DNA from 3 places in the Brevibacillus sp. HB1.3 genome. Region 3 is predicted to be linked to each of the others. Evidence: riboswitches for the same ligand, from Rfam matches in the RefSeq annotation. Region 3 holds a riboswitch; each other region holds the start of a gene.
What was found. Region 3 has a riboswitch for S-adenosylmethionine ahead of HPY31_RS06480 (MetQ/NlpA family ABC transporter substrate-binding protein). Riboswitches for the same ligand answer to the same signal wherever they lie in the genome.
Positions count from the first base shown of each region.

Region 1: linked by a shared signal. The riboswitch ahead of HPY31_RS24265 (methionine ABC transporter ATP-binding protein) and the one ahead of HPY31_RS06480 (MetQ/NlpA family ABC transporter substrate-binding protein) in region 3 are both predicted to bind S-adenosylmethionine.
Region 2: linked by a shared signal. The riboswitch ahead of HPY31_RS09025 (homoserine dehydrogenase) and the one ahead of HPY31_RS06480 (MetQ/NlpA family ABC transporter substrate-binding protein) in region 3 are both predicted to bind S-adenosylmethionine.

Region 1 is NZ_JABMIT010000013.1:58,412-65,681, reverse strand. It holds gene HPY31_RS24285 (LCP family protein) at 1-526, shown strand, start outside; gene HPY31_RS24280 (spore germination protein) at 597-2,048, shown strand; gene HPY31_RS24275 (GerAB/ArcD/ProY family transporter) at 2,060-3,184, shown strand; gene HPY31_RS24270 (Ger(x)C family spore germination protein) at 3,184-4,317, shown strand; SAM riboswitch class I at 4,425-4,540, shown strand; gene HPY31_RS24265 (methionine ABC transporter ATP-binding protein) at 4,641-5,654, shown strand; gene HPY31_RS24260 (methionine ABC transporter permease) at 5,655-6,320, shown strand; gene HPY31_RS24255 (MetQ/NlpA family ABC transporter substrate-binding protein) at 6,381-7,220, shown strand.
Region 2 is NZ_JABMIT010000003.1:292,863-300,132, forward strand. It holds gene kynB (arylformamidase) at 1-59, shown strand, start outside; gene zwf (glucose-6-phosphate dehydrogenase) at 156-1,655, shown strand; gene HPY31_RS09010 (Gfo/Idh/MocA family protein) at 1,679-2,668, shown strand; gene HPY31_RS09015 (cyclase family protein) at 2,690-3,331, shown strand; gene HPY31_RS09020 (DinB family protein) at 3,349-3,864, shown strand; gene HPY31_RS29005 (hypothetical protein) at 3,982-4,116, shown strand; SAM riboswitch class I at 4,211-4,317, shown strand; SAM riboswitch class I at 4,384-4,495, shown strand; gene HPY31_RS09025 (homoserine dehydrogenase) at 4,582-5,847, shown strand; gene HPY31_RS09030 (CapA family protein) at 5,861-7,030, opposite strand; gene HPY31_RS09035 (VOC family protein) at 7,109-7,270, shown strand, end outside.
Region 3 is NZ_JABMIT010000002.1:393,027-400,296, reverse strand. It holds gene HPY31_RS06500 (YxcD family protein) at 57-350, opposite strand; gene HPY31_RS06495 (hypothetical protein) at 338-772, opposite strand; gene HPY31_RS06490 (methionine ABC transporter permease) at 922-1,584, opposite strand; gene HPY31_RS06485 (methionine ABC transporter ATP-binding protein) at 1,584-2,621, opposite strand; gene HPY31_RS06480 (MetQ/NlpA family ABC transporter substrate-binding protein) at 2,664-3,494, opposite strand; SAM riboswitch class I at 3,597-3,699, opposite strand; gene HPY31_RS06475 (hypothetical protein) at 3,920-4,276, shown strand; gene HPY31_RS06470 (ABC transporter substrate-binding protein) at 4,473-5,546, shown strand; gene HPY31_RS06465 (nucleoside hydrolase) at 5,645-6,574, shown strand; gene HPY31_RS06460 (ABC transporter permease) at 6,601-7,270, shown strand, end outside.

The sequences.
Region 1 (7,270 bases), on a different contig from region 3:
CTTGATTGATGCAGTAGGTGGAGTCCAAATCGATGTAGAAAAAAACATGTATTATCATGACCCGACAGACAAAGGTGTCTACGATATTAATCTGAAAAAAGGTCTGCAAAAGCTGGATGGAGACAAAGCTTTGCAATATGTTCGTTTCCGCCACGATGCGACCTCCGATTATACACGGACGGAGCGTCAGCGGAAATTAATGACGGCAGTCGTGGATCAGATGAAAAACGGTACGACGCTGATGCAGCTTCCTACCATTTTGAAGGAAGTAACACCGTATGTTCAAACCAATATTAGCTCGGTGGACATGCTGAAGCTGTCTGCACTCGGATTAAAATTGAATACGTTAGAACCAGGTAACTATCAATTGCCACCAATGGGTATGTTCCGTGAGTCCCACCGAGCAGGCTCAGTTCTGGTTCCGGATGTCGATCAGGTTCAGTCGTTCATCCAAGAAAAAATCGCACCTCCTACAGAAGCAACAGATCAACCCGTGGGAGAAAAGAAAAGCAGCACGCAAAACTAAGCGTGCTGTTTTTTTTGTATTTTTAGGAAAGACTAACCATGATTTTCTAAGTGCTGAGGTGACAGTGTCGATGGATCGGGAGAGTGCACGTAATTGGTTTACACATACAAGCGACTTGGTCACTGAACATATCGATGAACCTGAAGGCCGCGTGCGACTGTTCTATTTATCGACCATGGCAGATGCCAAGGTTGTTTACAGCGAGCTCATCCCGAAGCTGCGCGAGATTTGTTTGGAAGAAAGCGAAATTGCAGTGATTGCTCAGCATCTAGGAGTGTCTAGCAGCAACCGAGTCTTCGATGACGGGGAAGCCATTGAGCGTTTACTCAGCGGCCACATTGTGATTCAAGTAGAGGAATCGTCCTATGGCTTGGCGTTCCCCAGTGATGGCACAGTTGGCAGAAACATTCAAGCGCCGGAAATCGAAACAGTTGTACTCGGGCCACAGATCGCCTTTGTAGAAGAGCTGAATGTGAACATCTGCATCATTCGCAAATATATGTCTACCCCAAGACTGTTCCATGAACGATTGAGTGTGGGGAAAACCATACCGATGAATGTGTCGATGCTGTATTTGAGTGGGACGGCCGATGAGGAAAATGTGAATACGGTACGTCAACGGATCAATGATCTGGAATTAGATACCAGTCTCGATTCCACCATACTGGCTCAGCATATCGCGGACAATGAGAAATCATTATTTCCTACTCTTCAGCAAACAGAGCGTCCAGACCGTGCTATACATGGTTTGCGACAAGGGCAGATTGCCATACTCGTGGAGGGGAGCCCGTTTGCTCTGCTCGGGCCTACCACCCTGTTGCAATTTTTTCAGTCGCCAGATGACTATTACTTGCGTTGGAGTCTTGCTACCTTCAACAGGCTCATGCGCATTTTTGCCATGATTTTGTCCCTAATCCTCACGCCGATCTATGTGGCAGCCCTGACCTATCATTACGAGATGGTTCCAGCTGACCTTTTGCTTTCGCTCGCGCAATCACGCTCTCGGGTACCGTTCCCGCCGTTGTGGGAGGCCCTCTTGATGGAGCTGATCATTGAACTTTTGCGGGAAGCGGGAGCGAGACTGCCGACCAAGGTCGGTCAGACGATTGGGATTGTGGGCGGTATTGTTATCGGACAAGCTATCGTTCAGGCCGGATTCACAAGCAATATCTTGATTATTATCGTTGCCCTGGGGGCTTTGTCATCCTTTATCGCGCCTAGCTATATGATCGGTTCTACGATCCGGGTGGTTCGTTTTCCGATGATATTTCTGGCAGGTGCGCTGGGTGCATTAGGGATTGTAGTCGGATTTAGTTATTTAGCCAGTCACTTGCTTCGCCAGACCAGTCTGGGGCGTCCTTATATGTACCCGATTTATCCCGTGCGATTTTCAGATTGGAAGGATGGCTTTATACGCGCTCCCTTATCCTCCCTTTCGGAACGTCTCAAGTTTTTTAACCCAAAACGAATATCGCGCTTTGACAGGGGTAGAGCCAAAGAGAAGAAAGACATTGACGAGTAAGCGAGGCGGCTATGAAAATCAACATCGATGTAAGTAAGGGCAATACGATAACGGCGTTTCTCACAGGGGTTCTTGTGCATAGCACGCAGATAGGGATGGGCATTTTGGGCTTCCAACGAATCATTGCCAAGGAGGCGGGGCATGATGCTTGGATATCTGTCATACTCGCAGCCTTACTTACTCATCTTACAGTGATGACCATTTACAAGACCTTGCAAAAATACCCCTCAGCCGATATTTACGGAATTCAGGAAGATGTGTTTGGAAAGTGGCTGGGAACAGGCATAAGTATCATTTATTTGACCTATTTTTTTGTGTCGGCTGGAGTCATTTTACGTACCTACATTGAAGTTGTCCAAACCTGGATGTTCCCGAATTTACCAACGTGGGTTCTGTCAGGAATCATCCTGTTTCTAGCGTTTTACACAGTCGTAGGGGGGATAAGAGTCATAGCAGGCTTTGCGTTTTTTTCCTTTATGGTCACGATATGGATGATATTTGAGTTATATTTCCCCTTGAAATTTGCCAGGTGGGAGTATTTATTTCCTGTCATGGATACCAGCCTGGAGAACCTTTTCAATGGAATGATTGCCATGTCTTTGACCAGTGCCGGCTTTGAGATCCTCTACGTTGCCTATCCATATGTACAAAATAAAGAGAAGGTACACAAAAGTGTACAGTTGGGGGTGCTGGTGACGTATCTGATCTATTTGCTTGTCATGATTGTGGCGCTGGTCTTTTTTAGTCAGGGTCAGCTCATGAGAACGATCTGGGCGACACTCAATATGCAAAAGATGGTGTACCTCCCTATTCTGGAAAGGTTTGAACTGGTTGTCATTTCGTTATGGCTTCTCGTGATCTTGCCGAATATTATGCTGTATTTGTGGGCTTCTGCCCGAGGTCTCAAGCGCTTGTTCGGATTTAATCTACGTCATTCATTGTATTGGATTATACCCGTGATCTATGTAGCCTCCTTGTTGTTGCTTTCCAGACAGCAGATGAGTCGGATGACGACTATTTACTCGCATATAACTCTGTACATTATTTACGTGTACCCCTATTTTTTGTACCTGATGGTCTGGCTGAAGCAACGAAAGCAAAGGGTGAAACCAACCAGCAAAGGAGAGAGTGCCTGATGCTGCCCAAGCGTCTTTTGGCGTTGTGGTGTTCATGTGTCCTTGTCCTGGCAGGCTGTTCAGATCGGCAAATTTTTGATGAGACAGGACTTGCCACGGCTGTCGGCTATGATCTGTTAAAGGATGGGGACGTTCGGGGGACAGCAATCATGCCTTCCATTAATCCAGAGGCGAAAGAAAAGATACAGGTTTTTTCGGCCACCGGTGAAACCAGCAAGGGAATTCGGGATCGGATAAATTTACAATCAGATAAAAGAGTATTGGGTGGGCAAATTCGTGTCGCACTCTACAATGAAAAATTGGCAAAGCGTGGACTTGGTAGTATCGTTGACACGTTGTATCGGGATTCCTCTATTTCCAGCAGAGTTTATCTTTGCTTATTTGAAGGCGAAACATATGATATGTTAACGCATCGCTATTCGGAAGAAGGGAATATCGGAATCTATTTATACCGTATGATTGAGCAAAATATTGAGGGGGAAAAAATTCCGTCTTCCACTATGCATGAGTTTTTTCGGTCTTATTATGACAAAGGAATCGACCCGATCATGCCGTTCATTACAAAAAAAGGAAATGAGCTGCAAATCAAGGGGATCGCATTGTTTCAAGGGGATCGTTATGTAGGGTGGATCACACCTAAGGAAGCCTTTTTAATCAAGCTCATGCATGGAAAATTCAGGATTGGCAGCTACGATACTTCTGTCCCTGCTCATATTTTTGGCGAGGTACCCAAGAATCGCGGAAGTAAAAAAGACCGTGTGCAGCTTGTCTTTGATACGATTTCCAGCCATTCAAAAATCGAGCTGACCCAAGTATCTCCCCTGATCTTTGATATTCACATCCGATTAAATGCGCGGATTTTGGAATTAACCCTCCCGCTGAAGCTAGAGAATGCCAGGTTGATGAAAATCATGGAACATGCACTGGAAGAAGAGCTCGGAAAAGAACTGCAGAAAGTAGTCCACAAATTGCAGGACCTCAATGTCGATCCCGCTGGTTTCGGGATCGTGTATCGCTCAAATAGAAGGGGCAAGGCAAATATGACGCAGGCTGAATGGAGAAAGATGTTCAAAGACGCGACATTTCGCTTTCACATAAAGTCAACCATCATCCGCAACGGCGTCATGGATTAAAAAAACTTTTCCTGCTATTACTATTGACGTGATATTTTCAAAAAGGATATAATCCGTTTTGTATCATCAAGAAATAGAAAAAACGAACATAATATACGTAGATATCTTTCTTATCAAGAGAGGCGGAGGGACAGGCCCTATGAAGCCCGGCAGCCGGTTCATTTTCGAATGAACGTCGCGGTGCCAATTCCTACAGGATTTTTGGATCTTGTACAGATGAGAAGGGTGGATGCGAACGTATACATTGCGTTGCAGCCCCTTTTTCGTTTGTGAAAAAGGGGTTTTTATATTTTTATCAAGATTATGGTCGGGAGGTGGATGCGTTGATCCAACTGCGTCATTTGCATAAAAGCTATCAAGTACAGGGTAAAACCATCCCAGCGTTAACGGGGATCGACCTTTCCATAGAGCAAGGCGAAATATACGGGATTATCGGACACTCTGGTGCAGGGAAAAGTACGTTGATCCGGTGCATCAATTTGCTAGAGCGCCCAACTTCGGGGGAAGTTATTGTGGACGGCGTCGATTTGACGAAGCTGGATGAAGGGAAGCTGCAAGAAAAGCGCCGCTCAATCGGCATGATTTTTCAGCATTTCAACTTGCTGTCTTCTTCAACGGTCGGCGAAAATGTTGCTTTTCCGCTCAAGCTGGCAAAGCGTTCGAAGGCAGAGATTGATAAGAAAGTAAACGAGCTGCTGAAGCTGGTTGGCTTGGAGGCACATAAGGACAAATATCCGTCTCAGCTGTCTGGCGGACAGAAGCAGCGTGTCGGGATTGCCCGTGCGCTCGCGAATGATCCAAAAGTGCTGCTCTGCGACGAAGCGACATCAGCTCTCGATCCGCAAACGACGAACTCCATTCTGGCACTGCTCTTGGACATCAACCGCAAGCTGGGCTTGACCATTGTGTTGATTACCCACGAGATGCACGTCATTCGCTCCATTTGTGATCGTGTCGGCGTGATTGATGGAGGAAAAATCGTCGAGTCAGGTAACGTACTGGATGTATTCCTTCGTCCAAAGCATCCGACGACACAAGAATTCGTGGAGCAAGTAGCCGATTCTACAGAGCTGCGCGAAGCGGTCGAGCACGAAAAGGCTTCGGGGAACCGCACGATTGCTCGTGTCACCTTCCTCGGAGAAAAAACGTACCAGCCGATCCTTTTCCAAACGATGCAAGAGACTGGTACGGTGTTCAGTATTTTGCAGGGAACGATTTCTCGCATGAAAGATACGCCGTATGGTCAGTTAGTGATCGAGCTGGAAGGCGATGTCGCACAGAATCAAAAGACCATCGAGACGCTGCGCCAACGTGGCTTGGAAGTAGAGGTGATATAAATGGACTGGACATTCGAAAATGTGGATTGGGCTGAAATCGGCGAAGGTACGATGGACACGCTCACGATGCTTGGCTTCTCCACTCTGTTTACCGTCCTGATTGGTTTGCCGTTGGGCATCATTCTGTTTTTGACTTCTCGCGGACAGCTTTTGCAAAACCGCACTTTTTATACGATTGCATCATTCGTTGTCAACGTATTGCGCTCGGTACCATTTATCATTCTGATGATCTTGCTGATTCCAGTAACGAAAATGATCGTAGGGACTTCACTCGGGGTACTGGGTGCCATTCCGCCGCTCGTATTTGGTGCCGCTCCGTTTTTTGCACGTTTGGTGGAAACCTCCCTGCGTGAGATTGATAAGGGCGTGATTGAGGCTGCACAATCTATGGGTGCTTCCAATTGGCAGATTGTCTGGAATGTCCTTTTACCAGAGTCTAGATCCGGTCTGATCGCGGGTATTACGATCACGACGGTAACGCTGGTCTCCTACACGGCAATGTCCGGGGTAATTGGCGGTGGTGGTTTGGGTGACTTGGCGATCCGATACGGTTATCAGCGTTTCCAAACCGATGTTATGGTTGTGACTGTTGTTATTTTGCTGGTGATGGTACAGATCTTACAATCGCTGGGGGACCGTCTGGTTCTGAAATTCAGCCGTAAATAGGATCTTTCCATATAGATTGACAAAAAATAAAACGAAATACATGCAAGGGGGAAATCATTCATGAAAAAGCTAGTCGTATCTGTACTTTCTACTGTGTTGGCATTTTCTTTGGCAGCTTGCGGAGGCAAAACCGAAACAGCACCTGCTCCAGCTGAAGGCGGCGCACAAGGCGGAAAACAGGAAGTAACATTGAAGGTAGGCGCTTCTCCCGTTCCACATGCAGCAATCTTGAAGTTCATTCAACCAAAACTGAAAGAACAAGGCGTGAACTTGGAAGTTCAAGAGTTCACTGATTACGTACAACCTAACGTTCAAGTGAACGAGAAACAACTCGACGCAAACTTCTTCCAGCACAAGCCTTACCTGGAAGACTTCAATAAAGGACAAAACATGAACCTGGTGCCAGTAGTGGCTGTACACATCGAGCCATTCGGCGCTTACAGCAAAAAAATAAAATCTGTAGATGAATTAGCTGATGGCGCAACAATCGCGCTGCCAAACGACGCGACAAACAGCGGTCGTGCACTCGCACTCTTGGAGAAAAACGGTTTGATCAAGCTGAAAGAAGGCGCTGGCATCAGCGGTACAGTGAAAGATGTTGTTGAGAACAAGAAAAACCTGAAATTAAAAGAAGTAGAAGCAGCAATGCTGCCGCGTGTTCTGGAAGAAGTAGATTTGGCGCTGATCAACACGAACTACGCGCTGCAAGCAAAGCTTGTTCCAACCAAAGACGCTCTGTTTATTGAGGATAAAGATACGCCATACGCAAACTTCTTGGTAGCTCGTCCTGACAACAAGGATTCCGAAGCTATGCAAAAGCTGGCAAAAGAACTGAACTCACCTGAAGTGAAAAAGTTCATTGAAGATGAATACAAAGGTGCGATTATTCCAGCGTTCTAATGTAAGAAATTATTGATCGATCAACAAAAACCCAACTGGCCGAAAAGCTG
Region 2 (7,270 bases), on a different contig from region 3:
CGCTTCCTTTAGTAGAAGCAGATGGAAGCCCGGTACGTGCAATCTTGCGTCGTTCGTAACGCTACATATTGATAAAGCAGTGATTTTCTCGAATAATAACAGGGTAACCACAAAAACCATCATCACGGCGTACGTATGAAGGGAATGAAAAAAAGATGGAAGCGATGACCTTTGTCCTTTTTGGTGCGACAGGAGATTTAGCCAAACGCAAAATTTTCCCTGCGCTCTTTACCTTATTTGTAGATCAAAAGTTGCCTGCTGCCTTTTCGATTATTGGTGTGGGGAGAAGGGCCTGGTCTGATGACGAATTTCAGGAATCTGTTCGCCAGTCTGTCCATGAATTTTCCCGTCGCGCCCAGATTGATTCCCGCGAGCTAGATGCTTTCTTGTCTGCTTGTCGCTATGCGGAAGTAGATGTCATGGAACCGCGTGCTTATGTAACGTTACATGATTTGGTCCTGCAAAGAGAGCAAGAGCTGCAGATTCCGCAAAACCGGATGTTTTACTTGTCAGTGGCCCCGCAATTTTTCGAGGGAATTGCAACCAATGTCAAAGACAGCGGACTGGGTTCAACGACAGGCTGGAAGCGTCTGATCATTGAAAAACCGTTTGGGCATGATTTGCAATCCGCGAAAGAATTGAATGAAAAGCTGGGAAAAGCATTTTCAGAAGAAGAAATATATCGCATTGATCATTACTTGGGGAAACCGATGGTGCAAAACCTCGAAGCTCTCGAATTCGCGAACCCGGTTTTCCAGGCTCTCTGGAACAATCAGTACATCGCCAACGTACAAATTACGGCGAATGAAACGGTCGGCGTCGAGGACCGGGCTGGATATTACGAGCCAGCCGGAGCACTGCGGGACATGCTCCAAAATCACATGCTGCAAATGCTGATGATTATCGCCATGCAGCTTCCGAAGCGAATCACATCCGCCCATATCCGCGAAGAAAAACGCAAGGTGATGGAAGCCGTGCGCCCGATGAAGAAAGAAGAAGTCGGGACCCACGTGATTCGCGGTCAGTATAGCGCAGGTCATATTCAAGGAACGCCTGTAGCTGGCTACAGGGACGAGCCTGGTGTCGATCCCGTTTCCCTGACAGAAACGTATATTGCCACGCGTGTCTGGATTGATGACCCGTTTTGGGAAGGGGTACCTTTTTATATTCGCACGGGAAAAAGACTGCAAGAGAAATCAACCAGGATCGTCATTGAGTTCAAAAATCCGCACGAAAAGCTATATCAGGAGCAAAATGAAACGCCATCGCCTAATTTGTTGATCATCAGTGTGAATCCAAATGAAGGTATTGCTTTGCAGGTAAATAGTAAGAATCCGACAAATAGCGGTAAGATTGAGCCGGTGACGGTAGATTTCAGTTCAGGGACAAAAGACGTGCCAGAAGCGTACGAGCTGCTCTTGTTCGATGCACTCCGGGGGGATTCCACTTACTTTGCGCATTGGGATGAGGTCCGGCTGTCGTGGGAGTGGGTGACACCGATTTTGGAAGCCTTCGCTGAAAATTTGGTGCCGCTCTTTACGTACGAAGCAGGCTCATTCGGACCAAAGGCCGCAGAGCAATTGCTTGCAGCAGACGGATTCGTGTGGTGGCTGGATAAGGTCGAAGAACGACTGCCAGTTACTGCAACGAGATAGAAAAAGAAAAGGGAGCGGATGAGATGCGATTTGGCGTAATCGGAACGAACTGGATCACCGAGGAATTTATCCAGGCTGGTCAAGAAGTAGAAGGATTTTCTCTTCAGGCTGTTTATTCACGTACGAACGAACGCGCCAAGGAAATCGCTGACAAGTACCATGCTCCATTCGCCTATAGCAGCCTAGAAGAAATGGTTACAAGCAAAAATATGGACGCGGTCTATATTGCAAGCCCCAACTCCTGCCACGCGGAACAAGCGATCCAGTGCATGGACGCGGGGCTGCACGTATTGTGTGAAAAGCCACTTGCTTCTAATGCGATTGAGGTAGAAGAAATGATCCAGGCAGCGAAAAGAAATGACGTGCTGCTCATGGAGGCTGTCAAATCTACACTGTTGCCGAATTTTTTTGCGATACAAGACAACCTGCACAAGCTGGGAAAAGTACGACGTTTTATTGCTAGCAATTGCCAATATTCTTCGCGCTATGACGCCTACCGCGAAGGGAAGGTTTTACGTGCTTTTGATCCTGCTTTTTCAAACGGAGCCTTGATGGACATCGGTATTTATTGTCTTTATCCGTTACTCATCCTTTTTGGCAGACCAGACGTGATCAAAGCAGAAGGAATCGTGCTTGATTCAGGAGTGGACGGAGAAGGCAGTATGTTGTTGAAGTATCGAGAGATGGATGCCATCGTTAGCTTCTCGAAAATTACGACCTCCTATCAGCCAGCAGAAATTCAAGGGGAGGACGCTACGATGGTGATCGATCGAATCAACCATCTCAAAGAAGTGGACATTCGCTACAGGGACGGACGAATCGAGCAAGTAGCAAGGCCGCAGACCCCGAAGACCATGCATTATGAAATAAGAGAATTTCTACACTTGGCGAAGATCGGGGCCAGACAATCTGCAACGAATTCGCATGAAGTTTCCAAAATGGCCATGCAGGTCATGGATGAAGCGAGAAGGCAGATGGGGATTGTTTTTCCAGCGGATCGAAAAAAACAGTAGGCAAAAGGGAGGGCGTTTGGGATGAAAATGTATGATGTGACCGCCACCGTGTACGAAGGAATGACGGTGTATAAAAACAAGCCGGAAAAGCAGCCGAAAATACGGACCGCCACCAACGGTTATGTAACAGAATCGAGAATCGACATGGACCTCCACACGGGTACCCATGTGGATGCTCCCCTGCATATGGTGAATGCTGGCGATACATTCGAAAGTATTTCCTTGGAGAAGCTAGTGGGCCCTTGCAAGGTTCTCGATCTCACAGCGGTCGAGGACAGGATCACTCGCGCTGACTTGGAGAGCTTCGATCTTGTGCGAGGAGATTTTGTCCTGTTTAAAACAAAAAACTCTTTTGAAGAGGCGTTCTCCTTTGAATTTATCTTTCTGTCTGAAGAAGGTGCGGAATATGTAAGTGAGCTGGGGTTGCGGGGCATTGGTACCGATGCACTTGGAATCGAACGCAGCCAGGAAGGTCACCCCACACATAAAAAATTGTTTGCAGCGGGAGTCATTGTCGTGGAAGGCTTGCGGCTAGCAGAGGTCCCGCCAGGCGAGTATTTTCTGGTAGCTGCACCACTCAAGCTGGTCGGCACGGATGCCGCCCCGGCAAGGGTCCTATTGTTTGAAGGCTTACATAGTAATTTGTCTATCGAAACCGAATGATGAGGAGTGGGAAACATATGCTCAGACGACCAGAGCGAGATGAATATGCTGCTTATTTTGACTATTATGTAGGTCTTGTACCAGAGGGGGAGCTCCAAACGATCCTCACGCAGCAAGGAGAGAGGATCGTCGCGTTATTTTCGTCCCTTGCGCCCGAGCAAGCTGATTATCGGTATGCACCAGGCAAATGGACGGTTAAAGAGGTTTTGGGTCATCTCATCGATGCAGAACGCATCATGAGCTATCGCTTGCTGAGAATCGCAAGAGGAGATCAGACACCCCTCGTCGGTTTTGATGAGAATGCGTTTGTTGAACACGGGTGTTTTCAGCTAAGAGACCTGTCTGATTTACTGGAAGAGTATAAGGCTGCCCGAGCTTCCACCATCGCGCAGGTGCGAGGAATCTCGCCAGAAGCGTGGTTGCGTACAGGACTTGCCAACGGAAACAAGCTATCTGCAAGGACATTGGTCTATGTGATTGCTGGACATGAAGCTCACCACACTAGCATTTTGAAAGAACGGTACTTCGGGTAAGGTAAAATCAGTAGACAAGTATGCCCCTCCTTTTCTGGCATTTTCTAACGATCGTCACGGTCGAGCGGAAAATGCTCTTTTTATTTTGGGCAGAATAATAGAAGAGGAGGGCGAGCAATGATGCAACTTTTTATTTGCCAATGGTGCGGATATGTTGTGGAAAAAGAGCAGCCTGAGGAATGCCAGGAGGGCGTATTTCATTGTGCCTGCTGCAGTATGGAAGAGGTAGAAAGCCTGTTCACCCACAACTGAAAGCCTTGCCAGATCAGCTTGCAATCAGAAAAGAAAGAATTTTGTTGACGCTTGCCTTGGAATTTCTTAGAATAAAGCTCAACAGCATAAATGGTTCTTATCCAGAGAGGTGGAGGGTCTGGCCCGATGAAGCCCGGCAACCGTTGCATATTGCAACAAGGTGCCAATTCCTGCGAGACGTTTCGTCTCGAAAGATAAGAAGCGGGTTACTCCATTAGTAGATGAACCTTCTTCTTAGCGAAGAAGGTTTTTTTAAATTTCATATTTTCTTTATCCAGAGAGGTGGAGGGACTGGCCCGATGAAGCCCGGCAACCGTCACGCATATTTTGTGACAAGGTGCCAATTCCTGCAGGACATATACGTCCTGGGAGATAAGGAGGGGGAGCATTAGCTGCTATCAAGCCTTCTTCTTATCGAAGATGGCTTTTCTTTTTATCTAAAATTCGGGGTATGGGGTGGTAAGGATGAGTGCAGAAGTAGTACGTGTGGGATTATTGGGATTGGGGACAGTGGGTGGGGGCGTAATCAAAACGATCCGTTCACAACAGGAGAAGCTGGCTTCTCGTCTGGGAAAACGAATTGAGATCGTCAAGGCATTGGTGCGTGACTCGGAAAAAGAGCGGGCGGTTCATGTCGACCCGGCTTTACTGACGACAGATTTTGAGGATGTATTGAGAAGCGATGTGGATATTGTGGTGGAGGTCATGGGCGGTGTAGAACCTACCTATGACTACGTACGTGCTTTGATCGAAAAGGGCTGCCATGTGGTAACCGCCAACAAAGAACTCCTGGCGAAAAAAGGAACAGAGCTAGTCGATTTGGCAAATCAGCATCAAGTGCATCTTGCCTATGAAGCGAGTGTGGCTGGGGGTATCCCGATCTTGAGTGTGCTCCGGCAGTTCCTGCGTACGAACGATATCCAAGGCGTTCGCGGTATTCTCAACGGAACAACGAACTTCATTTTGACGAAAATGGAAGCAGAGCAGCTCTCCTACCAGGAGGTGCTCAAGCAAGCACAGGAGCTGGGCTATGCGGAAGCAGACCCTCGTTCGGATGTAGAAGGCTTTGATGCTATGTACAAATTGTATATCCTGGCACAGCTTGTTTATGGGGAATCGCTGCCTTTAGCGGATGTTGTTCGCAAAGGAATTGCAGATTTGTCTGCAGGTCACATTCGGATTGCAAGCGACTTAGGGTACCGGATTAAGCTGATCGCGCAGGCTTATCAAGCCGAAAAAGGCATTCGCCTATCTGTTGAACCAACCATGCTTCCGCTGAGCCATCCGTTGGCGCAAATCCACGATGCGTTTAATGCTGTCCAGCTATCCGGCAACATCGTGGGAGACTTGTTGTTTACAGGAAGAGGGGCAGGAGAGCTCCCAACAGCAAGTGCAGTCGTGGAGGATTTGGCCTATTTATTGACACAGCCATTCACACCGCATCCTACCTGGAAAGAAAAAACGGCTGACAAAGCTGGAGGCACGGTGGATTCGGCAGAACACGTCCTATGTTATCTAGAGGGCTCATGTCATACTGCGACGCCAGATCGTGTCTTGCATTTCCTTCAGCAGGCAGGAGTGAACGTGCATAAACTAAAAGTTCAATTCGATTTGGGGGGCGTCTTGCGCGCAGGGTTGATTGTGACGGGAATCAGTGAACAGCATGAGTCCTTATTGAAAAATGATTTTGGCTTAGAAGTGCGCTGCTTCCCTATTCTTGAATCTGCGTAAACGGCTTCTTTTATCAGGGAGCAGTCTCCACTGCCTTTACACGTGGCTGCACACGCCCGTCACTTTGTATGTCGACATGCTCAGAAATGGATTCAATGCGCTTTAACAGGGCAGCTCCGTTGCTTTCATTCATGGGTACAGCCTGTCCCAATTCTGCATGATAGGGAAGCATCGTCAGCTCACAATCACCGCTCTTGGTACAGTTTGCTTGCAGGACCATCGTTTCCCAAGTCTTGGGTTCATTTGATCGTGTGAAAATGAAATTGCCAAGACTGTATGCAATCCATTTGTCGTTGTATCGTTCAAAGCCTTGCAGTACGTGGGGATGACCGCCGATAACCAAATCTGCACCAGCATCGATGTAGGCACGAGACAGCTCTTTTTGATGATCGACAGGATAATCGGAGCGTTCTTTGCCCCAGTGTGCAATCACCACCACGAGATCCGCTTGGCTGTTCGCATCCTGGATCGCTTTCACTGCTAGTGTAGGATCATAGGAAGCGGCCATACCTGGTTGGGAATTCCCTGCAAACCAGCTCGTTTCGGGAATGACCCTGCTGAAGCCGAGAATCGCGATCTTGATGCCGTTCTTTTCTAGGAAAACAGGTGAATAGGCGCGGCTTGCATCCTTACCGGCACCGACGTATTTTATTCGGTTTTCGTCTAAAGCGTCAAAGGTATCCAGCAATCCCGGAACACCTTGGTCCATGGAATGGTTATTGGCCAGATTCACCACATCAATTCCAGCGTTTTTCATGGCAGGAACAGCAAGTGGCGATGATTTGTAAACATACTCCTTGTTTTGAGCAGCAACACCTGTGGCGGTAATCGGCGTCTCCAAATTGGCAATGGTGATATCATCTTGCAAAAAGAGCGAGCTTACATGTTTGTATGGGTAGTCATAGCTGTTTATAAGTAAGGTTTTCTCAACGTTTCCTGACATCATAATGTCACCGACAAAGGTGAGCTGCACGGAAGACTTTTGGTTCGCGGTATTATCAGGAGCAGGCTGGGTGTTCGGGTTGGCATGTTCTCTATCCATGGCAGTTTGGAATAGGTAGTAGGTTCCGACGACGAAGATGGCCAACACGCTAAAGAGGAGCGTGTTCTTTCCCACACGTGCCCATTTTCTGCGTGAGCGCTTGCGCCGAGCATGTATCCGGCTTGATCTGTTCTCGTTCATTTTTCCCCCTTGTCTTTCTATCCTTACATAAATGAATTTTGATATCCTATAAGTAATACGAAAAAGGGGAGAAAAAAGGTGCAATTAACTTTTGATCATTTGGTTCATTTTGTACATCGGACTCCTCAGGAAGCAGCAGAGCAATTTTGCCAAGCGGGTTTTCATGCGGTAGCTGGAGGGCGTCATGCGTCTTGGGGGACATGGAATAGCCTTAGTTATTTCGGGCTTTCCTATGTTGAG
Region 3 (7,270 bases):
AACCTGCTCACATGTGTGAACAAATTGGCCTTGGGTTAACAAATGATTATCCGTTGTTAGTAGGTGATATGAGCGATGATCCCTTCTTCGTCGTCCAATACCAGCTCGATACCGGCGGAATAAGGGTTGCGCTGCATCTGGATCTCCAGGTAGTAGCGAATCGCTTCAATCATGTTAATCTCGACGAAGATTTGTTGGCGATCCATCCAGTGTACTTCAGCAGAGAAGCCATACTCCTCGTCCCACATCAGCTCGACGGAGATGTCTTGTGGCTTCAACTGCTTTTTGAAAGCTGCATGAATGCAAATCGCGTTAATGATATCTTGTTCAGAAAAAGTTATCTTTTCCATGCGTTCAGTTCCTGTTCTTTCTCACGCTTGTTTTTGAAGTAGACGAACGCTTTGCGGATCAGGATAATCACTGCGAGGATCGCCATCAGGTTGATCATGAAGCCAAGGATGGAGCCCAGCATACCCATGTCACCGAATAGGGATCCGAACAGCAAACCAGCCAGACCACCAATCATGAGACCTTTCATAAATCCGCCGCTTTTGCTTGCGGTAGCAGCAGGAGTTGTTGTCGTACCTTTATTGGTTGATGCGTTTACATTTGAATCGGCTTTGTTGGGTGTTTGTGTATTGGTAGGTGTCGTATTAGAGTTAAAAGATTTTTTCCCGGACTTATAGCCTTTCGCATCGGCATGATCAATGAATCCTCCGGCCGGCGCGAGTACGAGCATTACGGCAACCACCATCATGATGAGTTTTTTCATGTTATTTGAGTAGCCCCTCTCATTAAAATGACTTGTATATATAAGTCTACACGAATATCGAACGGAATTCCAATGAGCTTTCAGTCACGGTCAGTCTAAATACCTACAAAAAAGCCCCTGACAAGCGATTTCGTCAGGGGTTCTTCGATTTACGCGCTCTTTTTCAGTTTTCGGGCCGCCCAGTTACCCAACGATTGAATGAGCTGGACCAAGACAACGAGGATAATGACGGTAATGATCATGACTTCGATGTCCCATTGCTGGTAGCCGTAGCGCAAGGCGAGATCGCCCAGTCCGCCGGCACCAACTGCGCCCGCCATAGCAGTAGCACCGATCAAACCGATGGTCGCGATAGTCAGGCAGAGGACAATGCCAGGCCGTGCTTCACGCAGCATGATCCGAAAAATAATCTGTGTCCGGGATGCGCCCATCGCTTGATACGCTTCGATCACGCCGCGATCTACGTCATGCAGGGCCGTTTCCATCAGGCGTGAGATGTAAGGCGCCGTATAGACGATGAGCGGCACAATGGCTCCTTCAATCCCAATCGAGGTGCCCACGATCAACTCGGTAAAAGGAATGATTGCAACCATCAGGATAATAAAAGGCAACGAACGAACAATGTTGATGATCGTATTCAAGGTGTGATAAATGATTTTGTTCGGAAAAAGGTGGTTCGCCTGTGTGATGACCAACAAAATCCCGAGCGGAATCCCGATCAGTGTCGCAATGAACAAGGAAAACCCAACCATGATGACGGTTTCTTGCAGGGATTGCCCGAATACCGGAATCATTTCAATCAAACGCTCCATTAGCTCCGCACCTCCTCTGGTGACACAATATCTACGCGGTAGACGGATTCGCGCAAGAAGCGAATGCCATCTTGAATGGGCTGGTCTTCACCAGAAATGTGCAAAAGCAAAATGCCGAGCGCCGTTCCCTTAATGGTCGTAATTGAGCCGTATAACAGATTGGTGCTAATCGGAAAGCGTGCGGACAAGGTGCCAAGAACAGGATCGAGAGCAGCATCTCCGAGAAAAGCAACGCGAACAATTTTGGAAACGGGTCCGGACTCTTTTATCTTGGACAAAATTTCCTGTGGTACCTGATCGTCAAAAACCGTTTTGATAAAATTACGGGTCGTTTGCTCTTGCGGATTGCTGAACACATCCAGAACAGAGCCTTGCTCGATGACGACGCCGTTTTCCATGATGGCTACTTGGTCGCAGATTTTCTTAATGACCTGCATTTCATGGGTAATCAGCACGATGGTCAGGTTAAACTTTCGATTGATGTCGAGCAACAGCTCCAGAATGGATTCGGTTGTTTGCGGATCGAGAGCGGAAGTCGCTTCGTCACAGAGCAGAATTTCCGGATCGGTTGCAAGTGCACGAGCGATGCCCACCCGTTGCTTTTGTCCACCGGATAGCTGAGAAGGATAAGCGTTTGCTTTATCAGACAAGCCAACCAAGCCGAGAAGGTCTTCTACCTTGCGCTTAATGACATCTTTGGGGACGCGATTCATCCGCAAGATTTCCGCCACATTGTCAAAGACATTATAGGAAGAGAGCAGGTTGAAGTGTTGAAAAATAATCCCGATCTTTTTGCGAGCTTGCCGCAGCTCTTTTTCCTTGAGGGTCAGCATGTTCTGGCCATTGACGATCACAGAACCGCTGGTCGGCTTCTCCAACAGGTTGATGGTACGGAGCAGGGTACTTTTCCCCGCTCCGCTAAAGCCGATCACCCCGTAGATTTGCCCTTTTTCCACCTGCAGGGATACGCCCTTCAATGCTTTTACCTGCTTGTTTCCTACTTGATACGACTTATGAATATCGGTTAGCTGTATCATAACGAGTTCTCCTTGTTGTTCTTGATGTTCCTGGCGTCGAGCTTACCAGGACGGCAGTACAGCTCCTTCAAAGCGTTCGTCGATGAATTTTTTCACTTCTTCCGAACGGTAGATGTCCACCAGCTTTTTGACGGCGGGGTTGTCTTTGTTGGTTTCGTTGACTGCCAAGATATTTACGTATGGAGAGTCAGCCGTCTCAGCGAAGATCGCGTCTTTTTTCGGGGAGTAGCCAGCTTCCATTGCGAAGTTCGTATTAATCGAAGCAACCTCTACGTTGCTCAGCGAGCGTGCCAGGAAAGCAGCCTCCAGCTCTTTGAATTGCAAATTTTTCGGGTTTTCCACGATGTCCAGTGGTGTTGCGTTGTCACCCACGCCATCCTTGAGCTTAATCAAGCCCGCTGCCTGATAGAGCAGCAAGGCACGTGCTCGGTTGGTCGGGTCGTTTTGAATGCCGACAACGCCGCCAGCCGGGATGTCCTCGACTTTTTTATGCTTGGTGGAGTACAGACCCATCGGGTACGTCACGGTTTTTCCGACCTCGACGATCTTTGTTTTGTGATCTTGATTAAACTTCGCCAAGAACGGGATGGTTTGGAAGCTGTTTACATCGAGATTTCCTTTATCGAGAGCTTGGTTCGGCTGTACGTAATCGTTGAAAACGACGACTTCGACATCGAGTCCTTTGCCTTTGGCGACTTCTTTTACTTTGTTGAGAATTTCTTCGTGTGGGCCGCCAGTGACACCCACTTTGAGTGAGGTTTGCTCAGCAGCAGTGCCACCGTTAGCAGGCGCAGCTTCTTGTTTACCCCCGCAAGCCGTTACGAGCGATGCAGCGAGCAGTAGTGTAGTGAGTAGTAGACCAGTCTTTTTCATGAAAATACCCCTTTTCTCTGGATGTAAGATGGAAAAGAAAAAAGCCTCTTCCGACAGAAGAGGCGAAAACTGCAAGTATGTAACCACACTGCAACAATACCTCTCTTATCTGTCGGAATAAATTCCGCTGGATTTGGCACCGTATCGTTTGCGATAGGTTGCCGAGGTGTCATAGGGCCAGTCCCTCAACCTCTCTTCATAAGAGAATGTGCTATGAAATTATCATTCCAAACATTGTTGTTAATTCTTATTTGGATAGTTGGATTATAACGACTGATTTTTTCGGTGTCAACAGTTTTTGCAAACGAATGACTTGGTGGAAAAATGTGAAATTGATCTAAATACGAATATTCTATTGAAGAATGAAAAAATCATATGTATAATGAGAGCGAATGAACCCGATGCCAGCTATCGCAGGTGATGACATGACTCTCGTGGACTCCAATGAAACTAGAAAAAAGCTGTCTGCCATCTATAATGAGATAGCAAAAGAGTTGTTCGGATTTGGAACGACTTTGCTCCGAGTCACGATTGAAAATCAAATGATTACGTTCCAAGCTAAGCATCGCCGCTCTCCGCGCTCACAAGCGTTGGAAGGAGAAGCACCGGCCCTTAAGCTCGAAGTCGATTTTCGCATGTCCCTTCTTTATAAGAAGAGACTGAGAGAACGACTGGAAGAAGAGATGGGGTTGCCGTTGGAAGCCGTGCTCAGGGACTATGATGCGCCTACGCAGTGGGCGATCACGAATGTTATTTTAGCTGAATCAGAACTGAATACCTGACGCAATCGTTCGGATTTTCTCTTTTGATCTATCTTAAGGGGAGACCGTAGACTTTGCGTAAAACGGGTGTCACTTCTCTTTGTTTACGAAGAAAAGTGCTCTTGTTTAGAATGATACGTTCTAATCAAGGGTACTTTTCTTTTTATTGTATCACCATATTTTGTCATCAAATGAACCCAACTGGAGGAGAATTACGATGAAGAAATTACTTGCTGGAATCCTGTCTTTTTCTATGATGTCACTGGCTCTCGCTGGCTGTGGCAGCAATGGTCAACCACAAGCGGGGGGAGCTGGCGGCGAAGCCAAGGGCGAGCCACAAAAGCTGGTCATCTCTACATGGGGCTTCTCCGAAGACTTTTTCCGCAAAGAAGTATACGAGCCGTTTGAAAAAGAACATAACGTGAAAATCGTGCTGGAAATCGGGAACAACGCAGAGCGTCTGAACAAAGTTCGCCAAGGAAGCTCCGATGTAGACTTGATCTACCTCTCTGACTACTATGCACAGCAAGGGATTGAGAGTGGCGCATTTGAAAAAATCGACCGCAGCCGCATCCCGAACCTGGATCAAATCTACGACATCGCCAAAGCACCACTGGGCGAGGAGTACGGTCCAGCTTACACGATTGGCCAATTCGGGATTGCCTACAATCCAAAGCTCGTAAAAACTGAGATCAAGGATTGGAAAGATCTGTGGAACCCAGAGCTGACAGGCAAGCTGACACTGCCAAGCATTACGTCCACAACTGGTCCGATGGTTCTCGACAGTGCTTCTGCGGTCGCGGGCAGCAAGGAATTTAACGAGGATCAAGCCTTCGCGAAAATGAAAGAAGTCAACAAAAGTGTCGTGAAGTTCTACGATAAGACCTCTGAATACGTGAACATGTTTGGACAAGAAGAAATCGGCGTAGGACCGATCATGGAAATGTACTTCAAAGACATCAAAGCCGCTGTTCCAGAAGCTGTTTTCGTACAACCTGCAAGCGGCGGATATGCGGTTATGAATACGGTTAACATCGTAAAAGGCTCGAAAAACAAAGCACTCGCAGAAGACTTCATCAACTATCAGCTGAGCAAGGAAGTTCAGGAGAAAACAGCAAAAGCGAAAATCGATTCCCCTGTAAACAAGACCGTTCAACTGACAGAAGAAGAAGCAAAAGGTGTAACGTACGGGGAAGAAACCGTAAGCAAGCTGAAAAAGCTGGACATGAAATTCGTAAACGAGCACTCCAAAGCATGGATTGACCGTTGGAATCGTGAAATCACGCAATAACGTACGATAGAAAAACAAGGGGCGAGGGTATAGACAATTCGGATATACCCTCGTTTTCCAACGTATAGGAATTTATATGAACGTGAGGAGGACCACTTGTGAAAAAGATCATTCTTGACGTCGATACGGGCATTGACGATGCGCTTGGCATTATTCTCGCTGTGAAAAGCGGGCAATTCGATCTAGTTGGTATTACTACGGTGAATGGCAACGTATCGCTGCGAAAAGCCACGGAAAACACGTGCAAAATTCTTGATTTCTTGCAAGTCGGTGAGCAAATCCCTGTCATCTGTGGAGCGTCTGAACCGTTGTTGCGGCCTCTGTTTTTCGAGCATGCCGTACATGGTGAGGATGGTTTGGGCGGTGCCCTTGCTGGAGTTCCGATTTACAAGGAACCGACTACTGGCTTTGCCCCTGATTTCATCGTAGAAAACGTACTTGCTCATTCTGGAGAAATTACGCTCGTCATGACGGGGCCGCTGACCAATTTGGCTTTGGCGGTGAAAAAATGTCCGGAGCTTGTTCAACACGTCAAGGAAGTCATTTTCATGGGTGGAGTGGTCCGCGAGCATGGCAATGTGACGCCAGTTGCGGAGTACAACATGTACGTCGATCCAGAGGCAGTGAAGGTCGTATTTCATGCCGGATTCCCGCAATTGACGATGGTTGGCCTGGATGTAACGCGAAGAGTGCTGCTGAATGAGGAGCATATTCGCGGACTAGGAGATACCCCGATGGGCGAGTACGTGAGACAGAGTACGTCTGATTACCTTCATCGCTATTTTCAGCGAAATGGCATCTATGCGTGCGCTATGCATGATCCGTTGGCTGTCGCGGTCGCACTCGATCCGAAGCTGGTGAAGACGCAGAAGTTATATGTAGATATCGAAACGAGAAGTGAGCTGTGCGATGGGCAAACGGTTTGCGACTTTCAAAACCGCCTGAAAAAAGAACCGAACATAAACGTCTGTCTGGACGTAGATGCAGATGCGTTCTTTGCGCGTTTTCTCGGCGCATTGAAAGCCTGACGATACCGTGAACAGGAGTTAATCAGATGAGAAAAACGGGTCTTTATTTATTGCTGTTGCCGGGTGTGCTGTTTTTGACGCTGTTCATGGTCATTCCAATCGTGATGACGATTGCGTCCACCTTTTATCAAGAGGGTAGCTTTACGATCCAAGGCTATCTCCAATTTCTTACCGACGCGTACTTCCTGAAAATTATGCTGACAACGTTGCAGGTCAGTCTGGTCACGACGATTGCGTGTGTTCTGATCGGTTTTCCTGCCGCGTACTACATTTCCAAGCTCGGCCCACGCAAAAAAGGCATCCTGCTGGCATTGGCGATTTTTCCTTTGCTGACCAGCTCTGTCGTGCGGTCGTTCTCTTGGATGATTATTCTCGGAAAAAAGGGCTTATTGAACAGCTCGCTGCTTGCAATCGGGCTCATCGATAAGCCGTTGGAAATATTGTATACGCCGACTGCGATGATGATTGGTTTGATTCATCTGTTCCTGCCGCTGATCATTATTACGCTGGTAGGGGTGATGGAAAACATCGACCCAGACTTGCTGAAGGCGGCGGAAAGCTTGGGTGCTTCCAAGTTGACTGCCTTCTGGAAGGTCATTGTGCCACTTAGTGTACCGGGACTCATCATCGGTAGCATTCTCGTGTTTGTCGGAAGCTTGACCGCCTACACCACGCCTGCCCTGCTAGGTGGAAAAC